2 regions of the Leucobacter sp. CX169 genome follow, and region 2 is predicted to be linked to the other one. Evidence: predicted binding sites of a transcription regulator. Region 2 holds the regulator's gene; the other holds the start of a gene.
The links. Region 2 encodes HrcA, which represses chaperone genes, less so after heat shock. Its sites were predicted from a motif close to TTNGCACTCGNNNNNNNCGAGTGCNAA; they were not measured.
Positions count from the first base shown of each region.

Region 1: groL (chaperonin GroEL) is a predicted target of HrcA. The motif match lies at 2,942-2,968, and genes of this name have one in related genera.

Region 1 covers NZ_CP071051.1:2,526,091-2,533,254, forward strand. Annotated here, with positions in the region: gene JW030_RS11580 (glycosyltransferase family 2 protein) at 1-1,154, opposite strand, end outside; gene groL (chaperonin GroEL) at 1,286-2,905, opposite strand; gene JW030_RS11590 (LytR C-terminal domain-containing protein) at 3,028-3,681, opposite strand; gene JW030_RS11595 (hemin ABC transporter substrate-binding protein) at 3,741-4,976, opposite strand; gene JW030_RS11600 (iron ABC transporter permease) at 5,127-6,194, shown strand; gene JW030_RS11605 (heme ABC transporter ATP-binding protein) at 6,194-7,003, shown strand.
Region 2 covers NZ_CP071051.1:1,222,355-1,229,518, forward strand. Annotated here, with positions in the region: gene JW030_RS05425 (DUF808 domain-containing protein) at 1-568, shown strand, start outside; gene rpsT (30S ribosomal protein S20) at 674-934, opposite strand; gene lepA (translation elongation factor 4) at 1,191-3,041, shown strand; gene JW030_RS05440 (DUF1990 family protein) at 3,038-3,796, shown strand; gene hemW (radical SAM family heme chaperone HemW) at 3,796-5,022, shown strand; gene hrcA (heat-inducible transcriptional repressor HrcA) at 5,110-6,147, shown strand; gene dnaJ (molecular chaperone DnaJ) at 6,218-7,164, shown strand, end outside.

The sequences.
Region 1 (7,164 bases), 1.3 Mb from region 2:
AAGGAGCTAAGCGCGATCACGCTGTATCCGATTCCGAGCTGTTGGGCCCAGTACCGGAACGTGTGCGGGGTGAGTCGGTAGCTGCCCAGGTTCTCGAGCGCTCCACGCTGCCACCGCAGGCGCTGCACCCAGAGTTCGCGCCAGGTCGGCATGAGCTCCGTCACGACCTGGCACTTCTCGGGCGAGATCATCAGCCCGCCGAGCGACTTGATCGCGAGCGTGAGCTCGTTGTCCTCCGTGAGCGCCATGGTGTCGTAGACGTCGCCGGGCCTGCCGGGAAGACCTTTACCCCGCTCGCCCGCCACAGTGCGCATTGCCGTGGCCCGAAAGACGGACGCCGTCCCCGTCAACACGAAGACGCGGCCTCGGCGTCGAGCGATCTCGCGCCGATACCGCAGGTACTCGTTGCGCTGGAACTGCCCGATGAGGCCGTGCCCCTCCTCCCCGACGAACAATCCCCCGACCGCCATGAGCGCGCGGTCGCTCGTGAAGCGCTGCGTCGCGGCAGTGAGGAAGCCCGGGTCCAGCACAGTATCGGCGTCGACGACCATTACCAGGTCGTTGGGGCCCATGCCCGGCAGCAGCGTCTGCAGCGCCTGGTTCAGTGCGCCCGCCTTCTTCTCTCGGTTGCCGACCGTCGCGAACACCTCCGCGCCGTGGGCTCGGGCGACACCAGCGGTGTTGTCGTTGCAGTTGTCGGCGACCACAATGATGCGCGCCGGCAGCTCCTCCTGTGCGAGCACCGCGCTCAGCGCCGCAGCGATGATCGCCTCCTCGTTGTGCGCCGGCATCAGCACGGTCACCGTAATCGGGCCGGAGAAGACGCCGCGGGTCTGCTCCATGATGACCTTTGGGGCGAGCGGTGTGCTGACCGGGTTGCTCGAGCGCCGCGAGCGAACGGCCACGCTGCGTTCGAGGAGCGCGATGCTCGCCGCGAAAAATAGCGCGAGCGCGATGGCTGAGATCACGACCTGCGGGTCGGGCGCGGTCGTGCTGTAGAAGATCTGCCAAATCCCAAAGATTGCTCGGGTCGCAGGCTCTGAAATCGGCAACGGCTCGTCGATCGCGAGCGTGAAGAAGAGCAGCGCAGCGGCGCCGCCTGCGACCAGGAGCACCCCCACCCCCGCGAGGCGTTCAAATCCACGACCCGTCATAGAAAAATCCTAGCGATGATTGCGCCAGAGCGGAGCGTCAGTTCTGGATCTCGTACACCGGCCTAAGCTCCGGCATACGAAAAGCGGGGCAGCGGCCCGAAGGCCACTACCCCGCTTATGCGCAGGTTGGACTAGAAGTCCATGCCACCCGTGGGGTCGCCGCCGCCTGCAGCTGCGGGCTCCGGCTTCTCAGCGACAACGACCTCGGTCGTGAGGAAGAGGCCGGCGATCGAGGCTGCGTTCTGCAGCGCCGAGCGGGTCACCTTGGCGGGGTCGAGGATGCCCTGAGCGATCAGGTCACCGTACTCGCCCGTCGCGGCGTTGAGGCCGTGACCGTTGGGGAGCTCCGACACCTTGTTCACGACAACGCCGGGCTCGAGGCCCGCGTTCATCGCGATCTGACGCAGGGGCGCCTCGATGGCGACCTCGACGATGCGAGCGCCAACGGCCTCATCACCGGTGAGGTTCAGCCCAGCGAAGACAGCCTTGCCGGCCTGGATCAGCGCGACGCCGCCGCCGGGCAGGACGCCCTCTTCGACAGCAGCCTTTGCGTTGCGGACTGCGTCCTCAATGCGGTGCTTGCGCTCCTTGAGCTCGACCTCGGTAGCCGCGCCAGCCTTGATGACTGCAACGCCGCCAGCAAGCTTCGCGAGGCGCTCCTGGAGCTTCTCGCGATCGTAATCGCTGTCCGTGTTCTCGATCTCGCGGCGGATCTGCGCGACGCGACCTGCGATCGCGTCTTCCTCGCCTGCACCCTGGACGATGGTGGTCTCGTCCTTGGTGATGATGACCTTGCGGGCACGACCGAGCATGTCGAGGGTCGCGTTCTCGAGCTTCAGGCCGACCTCTTCCGAGATGACCTGTCCGCCCGTGAGGATCGCGATGTCCTGCAGCATAGCCTTGCGGCGATCGCCGAAGCCGGGAGCCTTGACGGCAACCGACTTGAAGATGCCACGGATCTTGTTGAGCACGAGGGTCGCGAGCGCTTCGCCCTCGACGTCCTCGGCAATGATGAGGAGCTGCTTGCCCGACTGGATGACCTGGTCAACGACCGGGAGGAGATCCTTGATGCTCGAGACCTTGCTGTTGACGACGAGGATGTACGGATCCTCGAAGACAACTTCCTGGCGGTCTGCGTCGGTGACGAAGTACGCCGACAGGTAGCCCTTGTCGAAGCGCATGCCCTCGGTGAGCTCGAGCTCGGTGCCGAACGTGTTCGACTCCTCGACGGTGACGACGCCTTCCTTGCCGACCTTGTCGATCGCCTCGGCGATGAGCTTGCCGATCTGCTCGTCAGCGGCCGAGATCGACGCGGTTGCCGCGATCTGGTCGGTGGTCTCGATGTCCTGAGCGTTCTCGAGGAGCTGCGCCGTTACAGCGGCAACGGCCTTCTCGATGCCCTTCTTGATCGCGATGGGGTCGCTGCCGGCGGACACGTTGCGGAGGCCCTCACGGACCAGTGCCTGTGCGAGCACGGTTGCGGTGGTGGTGCCGTCGCCTGCGACGTCGTCAGTCTTCTTGGCGACCTCCTTGACGAGCTCGGCACCGATCTTCTCGAACGGGTCGTCCAGCTCGATCTCCTTGGCGATGGAGACACCATCGTTGGTGATCGTGGGGGCGCCCCACTTCTTCTCGAGCACGACGTTGCGACCGCGGGGACCAAGGGTCACCTTCACGGCGTCGGCGAGAATGTTGAGACCGCGCTCAAGGCCGCGGCGGGCCTCTTCATCAAAGGCAATGATCTTAGCCATAAGTGTTCTCGATCCTCCAGGGTGTTACGAGTGGAATTAGCACTCGAGAGATCGGAGTGCTAACCACAATCTTGGCACTCGCACCCTGAGAGTGCAAGCGCAAGGAGGAGGTCCGGCGCCGCCTACTCGGCGGGCTGCTCTTCGGCAGGCGTCTCTTCCGCCGGCGCGGCGGGCGTATCGCTCGGCATCTCGACGGCGCCGGGGCCGCGGTAGTCGCTGCCCAGCAACACGATGAGCCGCGCGCCGTAACTCGCGTAGTCCGGCTGCAGGTAGTACGAAGCGCCACCGAGCTGCTCGCCGAGGCCCTTGGCGAATGCCTCGTCTTTCGGATCAACGTAGAAGATCGCAGAGATCGTCACGTCCCGCTGATCGGCGACACCAGCAAAAATCACGTCACCCAGCGCGCCGGTCCGGATCGCCTGATCGACGTTGTCTTCGAGTCCGTCCGCCGGGCTGCCATTCAGGATCGCGATCGTCGCGGCGGGGTCGATCTCGCCGACCACCTGCACGGGCGCCGGCTTCTTGGTCTCCTCGACCGCGCCGGGCAACTGCACGTTGCCTGGCCCGATCACGATGAAGACAATACCCAGGGTGGCGAGCACCGCGGCAGTGAGCAGCACCATGAGCGCGCGCAGCCAGAACGACCCCGCCCGCTCGGGCGAACGGTGCACCCCGACACGGTGGCTGCGCTCGACCAGGTCATAGCGATCCTGCGGGGCGCGCGTGCTTGCCGCACGGGCCTCACCGCTGGATTCAGCGCTCTGCTTCTGCGCCACGCGCGTACCTCCGGATGATTGCACTCCCACTCAGGCACTCGCCCGAGACCGTTCCCACCTTACTCGGCAGAACTCTGCTTCCCTGGCAGCGAATCGGGAGCGTACAGCGCGCGCGCCAGCCCATCGAGCACATCGGGAATGCGGGTGCCTCCCGCGAACAAGGCAGTGTCGTCCACGTCAATGATCCTGCGATTCTTGCCAGCGGTCGTCAACGCGACGCTCGGCACGCCCTCGAGCAGCCCGTCAACGCCGCCCGCGCTCTCGAGACCCTCGGTCATCACAACAATCACGTCGGGGTCGATCGCGATGAGTGCCTCGTCGGTCATGGGCTTCATGCCAGTCCAACCGATTTCCTTTGCGACGTCGACCGCCCCCACCGCCTCGATGACCGAGTCAATTCCGCTGCCCTCACCGAAGAGGTAGTAGATTCCGGCGGTGCCGCGAATGTACAGGAACGCGACGCGCGGCTTGTCGGCAAGACCTCCCGGCACGAGGGGCTTGATCTCAAGCATCTTGGAAGCGATCGCCGTTTGAATCTCAGCGACGAGCTGCTCGCCCAGGGCCGGAACGCCGAGGGCGGCGGCGACCTCGCGGGCGGCCGTGTAGGTGCTGTCAAAGTCGTCGGACTTGGTCACGACCACGACGGGGATGCCCGCGTCGCGCAGCTGCAAGAGCACGTCGATAGGGCCGATCGACCCGTCCGTGATGATGAGCGTCGGCGCGAGTGCGATGACGCTCTCGGCGTCGATCGTGTGCCCGGCCTTCGTGACCACGGGCAGATCGGCGGTGCCCTCGGTGCTCGTCGAGGTGTCGCGCCCCACGAGCCGGTCCCCCAGGCCATAGGCATGCACGAGATCCGCAAGCGTGCCCGTCATGGACAGCGCGAGCACTCGAGACGTGTCGGTGACCTCGATCTCGCGGTCGCCGCCGCGGTCGCGAGAAACGACCGTCGTGGGCAGATCGGCCTCGGGGTTGTCGGCGATCGGCTGCAGCGTCGGGCCGCCGATCACCGCGGTCGTCGGGCCCTGGTACGCCCGGGGATCCTCGAGCGGAGTGAGCGTCGACAGCGGCGGCAAGTCGATCGCTGCAGCGGTGTCGGCGGTCGCCTGCGTTGGCCCGGTTTGGCACGCGGTCAGACCAGCCCCGAGGGCAAGCACGAGAACGAGCGCGGCGGAGCGGGCGATGCGGCGATACGACATAGAGATGGGGCGGCTTTCGATTGGTCGCCGATCAATGCAGGATCCGGGGTACTCCCAGACCGCAATGCGCGATCCGGCGACCGCCGTGGACGCCATGCGACGAGCCAAAGTGACTCGAGAAGTTAGCCTAGCCTAAGATGGTGTGGTGACCCCTGGATTCTCGGGGCTCACACAGCTGGCGTGCCCTTAGAGTACAGAGGGCCCCCACGCCCCATTATTTGCCAGGAAGGCAGCACCCGCCGCGTCATGAAGAGCACCGCCGTCACCGCCCGTTCGCGGCACACCGCCACGGTGATTGCTCTGTTCACTGCGCTCGGCGTCTCACTGCTTGTCGTCGTCCTGGTGTCGGCCGGCACAGGCCAGCTGGCGATCCCGCCGGATCAGGTCCTCGGCTCAATCCTGCACCGCATCGGAATCACCTGGCTGCCACTGCCCGAGCACGCCGCGGGTGACCAGACGCTCTGGGCAATCAGGTTCCCCCGCGTCGCGATGGCGGTACTCGTGGGCGCGGCCCTGTCAGTGTCGGGTCTGCTCATGCAAGCCGTGTTCGGCAACCCGCTCGCCGAGCCCGGCGTCATCGGCGTCTCGTCCGGCGCTGCCGTGGGCGCAGGTATCTGCATCGTCTTCGGCCTCACCATTTTCGGCGACTGGACCGTCGCCGTGTTCGCGTTCGGGGCCGGCCTCCTCGCCACGCTGCTCGTGTACTTCATGAGCCGCGCCGACGGCCGCACCGAGGTCGTCACCCTCATCCTCACCGGCATCGCCATCAACGCGATCGCGGGCGCCGGCATCGCGCTGCTGACCTTCCTGGGCGATACCCAGTCGCGCGAGCAGATCGTGTTCTGGCAGCTCGGCAGCCTCGCTGGCAGCCGCTGGGAGCAGGTCCTCGTCGTCGCCCCCGTCGTCGCGATTGGCCTCATCGTGTCGTACCTCGTCGCCCGCAAGCTCGATCTGCTTTCGCTGGGTGAGCGCAACGCCCGGCACCTCGGCGTCAATGTCGAGGCGCTCCGGATCGGCGTGATCGTGCTCGTCTCGCTGCTCGTCGGCGCGGCGGTGGCGTTCGCCGGCATCATCGCGTTCGTCGGCCTCGTGGTGCCGCACCTCATGCGCATGATCCTCGGCCCGGCGCACCTGCCGCTCGTCACTGCGAGCGCCCTGGGCGGCGGGCTGCTGCTGTCGCTCGCCGACCTCGCCGCGCGGACGATGGTGCCGATGGCCGACCTGCCGATCGGCATGCTCACCGCCCTCGTCGGCGGACCATTCTTCTTCTGGCTGCTGCGGCGCACCCGCAAGCGGAGCGGGGGCTGGGGATAATGGCTCGACACCTCACACTTCCCACACCGGTCCCTGTGGGGACGGCCGCGTTCGAGATGCGCGGCATCACGGTCGCGCGCGGCGGCCGACGCCTGCTCGACTCGGTCTCGCTGTCCGTGCAGGCCGGCGAAGTGCTCGCCCTGCTCGGCCCCAATGGTGCCGGTAAGTCCACGCTGCTCAACGTGCTCTCGGGCGACCTCGTCGCCGATGCGGGCGATGTCGACTTCGCCGGGCAGACCCTCGACTCGTGGTCCCTGATCGATCTCGCCCGCAGACGCAGCGTGCTGTTGCAGGACAACCAGGTCTTGTTCCCCTTCACGGTGCACCAGGTTGTCGAGATGGGTCGAGCGCCGTGGCGGCGCACCCCCCGTGAGGACGACGACAACTCGGCAATCTCCGAGGCCATCGGGGCCGCCGACATCGCGCACCTGGGCAACCGCCGTGTGCCGTCGCTCTCGGGCGGCGAGCGGGCGCGCGCCGCGTTCGCCCGCGTGATCGCTGGCCGCACCGGCGTGCTCTTGCTCGACGAACCGACCGCGGCGCTCGACCTCAAGCATCAGGAGTCCGTGCTGTCGCTCGCCCGCTCGCGTGCAGCTGAGGGCGACGCCGTCATCGTAGTGCTGCACGACCTGAACCTCGCGGGGGCCTACGCCGACCGCATCGCGCTGTTACGCCAAGGTTCGATTGCGGCGCTCGGCTCGCCCGCCGAGGTGCTGACTGCTTCGATCGTGTCAGCGGTGTACGACTCCCCCGTCGAGGTGATCCCGCACCCGGTGACTGGTCGCGGGATCGTACTTCCGCTGAGGTAGTTCTGGGTGGTGGGGCTGCCCTGGGTGGCGCGGTGCTGGGTGGCCCGGCGTCCCCTGGGCACCCTGATTTTCACTCAATAGTAGATCCGCCTTCAATAGTAGGAATTCGGCGTTCTCGTGGGGATTCTCGGCTTTTCTACTATTGAGTGAAAGTGTTATTG
Region 2 (7,164 bases):
GAGCGCGGTGCGTACCGATTTCGTGCTCTCGACTGAGATTATGCTCATCTCCCTCTCAAGTATTGCTTCCGACTCGTGGCAGATTCGCCTGGCGACCCTCGTCGTGGTGGCGCTGCTCATGACGGTGATGGTCTATGGCGCGGTCGCACTGCTCGTCAAGATGGACGATGTGGGGCTCTGGCTCGGCTCGAAGCGGACGGCGGCGGCGCGATCATTCGGACGAGGGCTGGTGCACGCGATGCCGGTGGTGTTCACGGCGCTCAGCGCGGTGGGGGCTGCCGCGATGCTCTGGGTGGGCGGTCATATTCTGTTCGTGAACCTGGCAGAGGTGGGCGTCACCGCGCCCTACGCGCTGCTACACACGCTGACGGATCCGCTGCAGGATTTCCCCTTCATCGCATGGTGCGTCGACACGCTGTGTTCGGCGCTGCTCGGCCTGCTCTGGGGCCTCGTGCTCGTGGGTGCGGCGTCGCTGTTCGCGCGCGCACGCCGCGGCGCTGCGCCGACGCATCCCGCGAACCTCTCCGCCACCGACGCGAGCGCCGAGGAGAGCACCGACGCGAGGTAGTTTCGCGTGGCGGTGCGCCCGCTGCGGGGAGCGGCGCACCGCCCAGCCAACGACGAAGGGGCCCCGCCGCAGCGGAGCCCCTTCGGGTAAAGCGTGTGGTGCTCGCTAGAGAGCGGCAACCTGGCTCGCGAGGGCCGACTTGCGGTTCGCAGCGTTGTTGAGGTGGATGACACCCTTGCTCACGGCCTTGTCGAGCTTGCGCGTCGCAACCTTCAGCGTCGCCTCAGCGGTCGCCTTGTCGCCCTCGGCGATGGCGCGACGGGTTGCGCGGATCGCGGTGCGAAGTTCGCTCTTGACGGCGCGGTTGCGCTCCGTTGCCTTCGCGTTGGTCTTGATGCGCTTGATCTGCGACTTGATATTTGCCACGTTGGGTAAAATCCTTTGAGTAATAAAGAAGTGAAAACAGGTTGATCCGCTTGGTGAAGAGGGCACCGTACGGGATGTGTGGTTCAAGCCCACACGCAAGTCCAAGAAGTCAGCCTACCAGGATCCGGCCGGGAGCGCACCTCTCCCGGTTTGCGCGTCGCCGGACGACGAAGGCCTGCTCGATCCTGCGACCCGCCCGCGCCGAGAAAACTCGCCGAAGCGGGATTTCTCCGTCGGCGTGGGATAATGGCCCACAATGTCTCCTCGCAGTGTGAACCCCCAGATCCCGGCCGCGACCGCGCCCGAGTCGATCCGCAATTTCTGCATAATTGCGCACATCGACCACGGAAAGTCGACCCTTGCCGACCGTATGCTCCAGATCACGGGATCCGTCCCCGATCGCGAGATGCGCGCCCAGTACCTCGACCGCATGGACATCGAGCGTGAGCGTGGCATCACCATCAAGTCTCAGGCGGTGCGCATGGGCTGGGACGTCGGAAGCAAGAGTTACGCGCTCAACATGATCGACACCCCGGGTCACGTGGACTTCAGCTACGAGGTCTCGCGCTCGCTCGCCGCGTGCGAGGGCGCGATCCTGCTGGTCGACGCTGCGCAGGGCATTGAGGCCCAGACGCTCGCAAACCTCTATCTCGCGATGGAGAACGACCTCGAGATCATTCCGGTGCTGAACAAGATCGACCTGCCGGCGGCCGACCCCGAGAAGTACGCGAAGGAAATCTGCGACCTCATCGGCGGCAACCCCGACGACATCCTGCGGGTATCGGGCAAGACCGGTATGGGCGTGGAAGAGCTGCTCGACCTGGTCGTGCAGAAAGTCCCGGCCCCGGTCGGCGACGAGAGCGCGCCGTCGCGCGCCATGATTTTTGACTCGGTGTACGACTCGTACCGCGGTGTCATCACGTACGTCCGCGTCATCGACGGTCGCATCTCGCCCCGCGAGAAGGTCCAGATGATGTCGACGGGCGCGACCCACGAGGTGCTCGAGATCGGCGTCTCCTCGCCCGAACCGACGCCCTCGAAGGGGCTCTCGGTCGGCGAGGTTGGCTACCTCATCACCGGCGTGAAGGACGTCCGCCAGTCCAAGGTCGGCGACACGATCACCTCGCACCGCAACCCCGCCACCGAGGCGCTCGACGGATATACCGACCCGAAGCCGATGGTCTTCTCGGGCCTGTACCCGATCGACGGCTCGGACTACCCGGTGCTGCGCGAGGCGCTCGACAAGCTCAAGCTCTCGGACGCGTCGCTGCAGTACGAGCCCGAGACTTCGGTCGCGCTCGGCTTCGGCTTCCGCTGTGGCTTCCTCGGCCTCCTGCACCTCGAGATCGTCACGGAGCGTCTGCGCCGCGAGTTCGATCTCGACCTGATTGCCACGGCCCCCTCGGTCGTCTACCAGGTCACCCGTGAGGACAACGCCGAGATTACGGTGACGAACCCCTCGGAGTACCCCGACGGCAAGATCAAGAGCGTGCGGGAGCCGGTCGTGCGCGTCGCGGTCCTGGCCCCCAAGGACTACGTCGGCACGATCATGGAGCTCTGTCAGAGCCGCCGCGGCACCCTGATGGGCATGGAGTACCTTGGCGAGCGCGTCGAGCTGCGCTACTCAATGCCGCTCGCGGAAATCGTCTTCGACTTTTTCGACCACCTGAAGAGTCGCACGCAGGGCTACGCGAGCCTCGACTACGAGCCCATGGGTGAGCAGGAGGCGGACCTCGTCAAGGTCGACATCCTGCTGCAGGGCGAAGCGGTTGACGCGTTTAGCGCGATCGTGCACCGCGACAGCGCCTACGCTTACGGAACCCTCATGGCCGAGCGCCTGCGCAAACTCATCCCGCGCCAGCAGTTCGAGGTGCCCATCCAAGCCGCGATCGGCGCCCGCATCATCGCCCGTGAGACGATCCGCGCGATCCGCAAGGACGTGCTTGCCAAGTGCTACGGCGGCGACATCAGCCGCAAGCGCAAGCTGCTCGAGAAGCAGAAGGAGGGCAAGAAGCGCATGAAGATGGTTGGCCGCGTCGAGGTCCCTCAGGAGGCGTTCATTGCTGCCCTCTCGGGCGACACGGAGGGCAAGGAGGTCAAAAATTGACCCAGCGACGAGCCAGTCACATTGAGGTCCCCGCGACGTACGCGTCCGTGGGAGCCTCGAACGCCCCAGACCTCATGCGGTTCCCGCCCGAGGGCACGACGCCGTTTGAGGACTCCGTCCGCCTGGGCAGCGGCCAGGACCGCTTCACCATCGCCTCGAGCGCGCTCATGACCTGGGGCGCCGCGCGTGGCGCCGGCCTCGTGGTCGAGGAGGTCGTGGTCGGCGACGGCGGCGCCTACTCCGGGATCGAGTTCGACGCCCAGGGCACCCCGGTCACCCCGGGCAGCGCCGAGCAGAACTTCGGCCCGGATGGCGAGCCCTACATCACCGCCGGCACCACCGCCCGACTGGGCGGGGGCGGCCAGGAGGCTCGCAAGATTCGCGTGGTCTACGTCGTGAACGAACCGCGCAGGATCGGCCTGGCGGTCGGTTCCATGGATGATTCCGGCGCGATCGGCGAGTCCCTCTACTGCGTCGAGTTCCGCGAGGACGACTCGGTCTGGGCGACCGTGCGGGGGTTCCTCGTCGCGCCCGAATCTGGCCTCTTGGGCATCAAGGGTCGTACGCAGCTCAAGAAGGCGATGGAGTCCGCGCGCGATCAGCTGCGTGCGTTGCTGCCGGCAGCCGCCGCGAGCGCCGAGGCAGACGCGACTCCTGAGGCTGCCGGGCAGACGACGGCGATCGAGGACGCGCCATCCGAGCCCGCAGTAAACGATGACGGCGACGACTCCGGCACGCTCGACGCTGTGAACTGATGCCGAGCGTCCTGCCCGACGGTATCCCGGCTCCGGAAGATGGCTCGCTGCCCGCGAGCGTGCTGGCCGGCGCCCGCGAGCGCGCCTTCGGCGTCTACGTGCACGTGCCCTATTGCCGCGTCCGCTGCGGCTACTGCGACTTCAACACTTACACTGCGAGCGAGCTGCGCGGCACGACCCAAGAGAGCTACGCCGACGAGGTGCAGCGCGAGCTCGCCCTCGGTGCCGAGGTCCTCCGCCGCGCGGGCCTGCCCGAGCGCGCCGCCTCCACCGTCTTTTTCGGCGGCGGCACCCCGACGCTGCTGCCCGCGTCCGACCTGGGCAAAATGCTCGGCAGGATCCGGGCCGAGTGGGGCATTGCCGATGGCGCGGAGGTCACGACCGAGGCGAATCCCGACTCGGTCGACGCCGCGTACCTCGTCGAGCTCAAGGAAGCGGGCTTCACCCGCGTGAGCTTCGGCATGCAGTCGGCGGTGCCGAGCGTGCTCGCGACCCTCGACCGCACGCACTCGCCCGAGCGGCTTCCGCTCGTGACCAGGTGGGCGCGCGAGGCCGGCCTCCAGGTGAGCGTCGATCTGATCTACGGCACCCCCGGGGAGACGATCGAGGACTGGGAGCGCTCGCTCGACGCGGCGATCGCGCTCGAGCCCGATCACCTGTCGGCGTACGCGCTGATCGTCGAGGCCGGCACGAAGCTCGCGGCGCGCATTAAGCGCGGCGAGGTGGCTGCCCCGGACGACGACTTGCACGCCGAGATGTACGAGCTGGCTGACGCGCGCCTAGGCGCCGCGGGCTTCAGCTGGTACGAGGTGTCGAACTGGGCGAAGGGCCCCGAATTCCGTTCGCGGCACAACCTGTCGTACTGGACGGGCGAGGACTGGTGGGGCGCGGGCCCCGGCGCGCACTCCCACGTTGGTGGGGTTCGGTGGTGGAACGTCAAGCACCCGGCGGCCTACGCCGAGCGGATGGCCCGCGGTGTCTCGCCGGCGCACGCCCGCGAGCTGCTCGATGACGAGGCGCGGCGCACCGAGCGCGTGCTGCTCGAGTCTCGCATCAGCGACGGGCTGCCCGTGAGCGCCCTCGATGCGGCCGGGCGCCAGGCAGTTGCCGGGCTCATTGCCGATGAACTCGTGGATCCCGCGGCCGCGTTTGCCGGTCGAGTGGTACCGACGCTGCGTGGGCGCTTGTTGGCGGATATCGTCGTGCATCGCCTCCTCGGTGCTTAGTGGGTGCGCTTCAGCTTTTCTGGGGAGCTCTGCGCTAGGCTTTTAGCACTCCGGCAACGAGAGTGCCAGTAATCGAAGGGGGGGCGAATGGTCTCGGAACGCAGCTTGGCTGTGCTGCACGCCATCGTGGGCGACTACGTCGTCTCGCACGAGCCCGTTGGTTCGAAGGCATTGGTCGATCGGTACCAGTTCGGCGTCTCGGCGGCGACCATTCGCAACGATATGGCCCTACTCGAGGAGGAGGAGCTGATCGCGGCTCCGCACACCTCGTCCGGTCGGGTGCCCACCGACAAGGGGTACCGGCTCTACGTCGATACGCTGCGCGACCTGCGGCCGCTGAGCCAGGCGCAGCGGACCGCGATTGAGCGCTTTCTTGATGATTCGAGCGACCTTGACGACGCGCTCGCCCGCACGGTTCGCCTGCTCGCGCAGCTCACCAATCAGGTTGCAGTGGTGCAGTACCCGTCGCTCAAGCGCGCGGTCGTGCGGCATATCGAGCTTGTGGCGGTCGCCGAGGATCGGGTGTTGTGCGTCCTCATCACGGGGACCGGCGTCGTCGAGCAGCAGATTGCTCGCCTCCCGGGCGCGCAGGTCACCGAGGCCTGGGTGCACGGCGTGCGCGACCGGATCACCCCGGCCCTGATCGGGCTGGACATCGAGCAGGCGGCCGGCGCCGCGGCGCGGTTGCTCGCCAGCTGCGACGACTGGGCGAGGCCAGAGGAGGCCGAGCTCGTCGGCACGGTGCTCGGGGTGCTGATCGGCCAGCTGCAGTCCAACCGCACCGACCGCATCGCGCTCTCGGGGACAGCGAATCTCACGAAGCCGGGGGAGAGCTTTGGCGGGCTTCCGGCGGTCCTCGAGGCGATTGAGGAGCAGGTGACCCTGCTGCGCCTCTTCGGGGAACTCACGAGCGACGGTCGCGAGGTCACCGCTTCGATCGGCCGCGAAAACCTGCAGTACGGACTGCCCGACACCGCGGTGATCGCGTCCAGCTACGAGTCGTCCAGCGACTCGGTGTCGCGTATCGGGGTGCTTGGCCCCATGCGCATGGATTACGCCGGCAACATGACCGCGGTGCGCGCTGTCGCCCGCTACCTGAACCGGATGCTGGGGAGTGGCACCTAGGGCCTTGCCCCGAGAGTCCCCTCTGCATCGTTGAATTGACCGAAACACACACCTGAAGGAGTCGCCAGCAGTGGTCGACCATTATGAGACCTTGGGCGTCGAGCGCGACGCCAGCATCGAGCAGATCAAGAAGGCGTACCGCAAGCTCGCCCGCGAGCTGCACCCCGACGTGAACCCGAGCCCCGAGGCATCCGAGCGGTTCAAAGCGGTCACTCACGCCTACGATGTGCTCAGTGACCCGCAGGAACGCCAGCAGTACGACATGGGCGGGCAGGGCGGAAACGCCGGAGGCTTCGGCGATATCTTCGAGACCTTCTTCGGGGGCGGCTTCGGCGGGCAGCAGGGCCCGCGCTCGCGCACCGAACGCGGGCAGGACGCGCTCATTCGCGTCGATGTCACCCTCGAGGACGTCATGTTCGGGGTGCAGCGCGAGCTGTCGGTCGACACCGCGGCGCTGTGTGGCACCTGCAACGGCAGCTGCTGCCAGCCGGGCACCTCGCCCACCACCTGCGACGTCTGCCACGGCTCCGGTTCGGTCCAGCGCCAGGTCCGTTCGCTGTTCGGCAACGTCGTCACGAACCACCCCTGCGGATCGTGCCGCGGGCATGGCACGATCATCGAGCACCCCTGCGTGGAGTGCGGCGGGCAGGGACGCGTGCGCGAGCGCCGCACCATCACCGTCGACATCCCCTCGGGCATCGAGACGGGCACCCGTATGCAGATGCGCGGCGGCGGCGAGGTCGGCCCCGCGGGTGGCCCGAACGGCGACCTGTTCATCGAGTTCCGCGTGGCCCACCACGACGTGTTTAGCCGCGAGGGCGATGACTTGCTCTGCACCCTCGAGGTACAGATGACCGACGCGATCCTCGGCGCCACCGCGACGGTGCCGGGTCTCGACGGCGACATCTCGCTCGAGATCGCCCCGGGTTCGCAGTCGGGCGACATCATGACGGTCCGCGCCCGCGGTGTGCAGAAGCTCCGCAGCACCGCGCGCGGCGACCTCAAGGTGGCCATCCA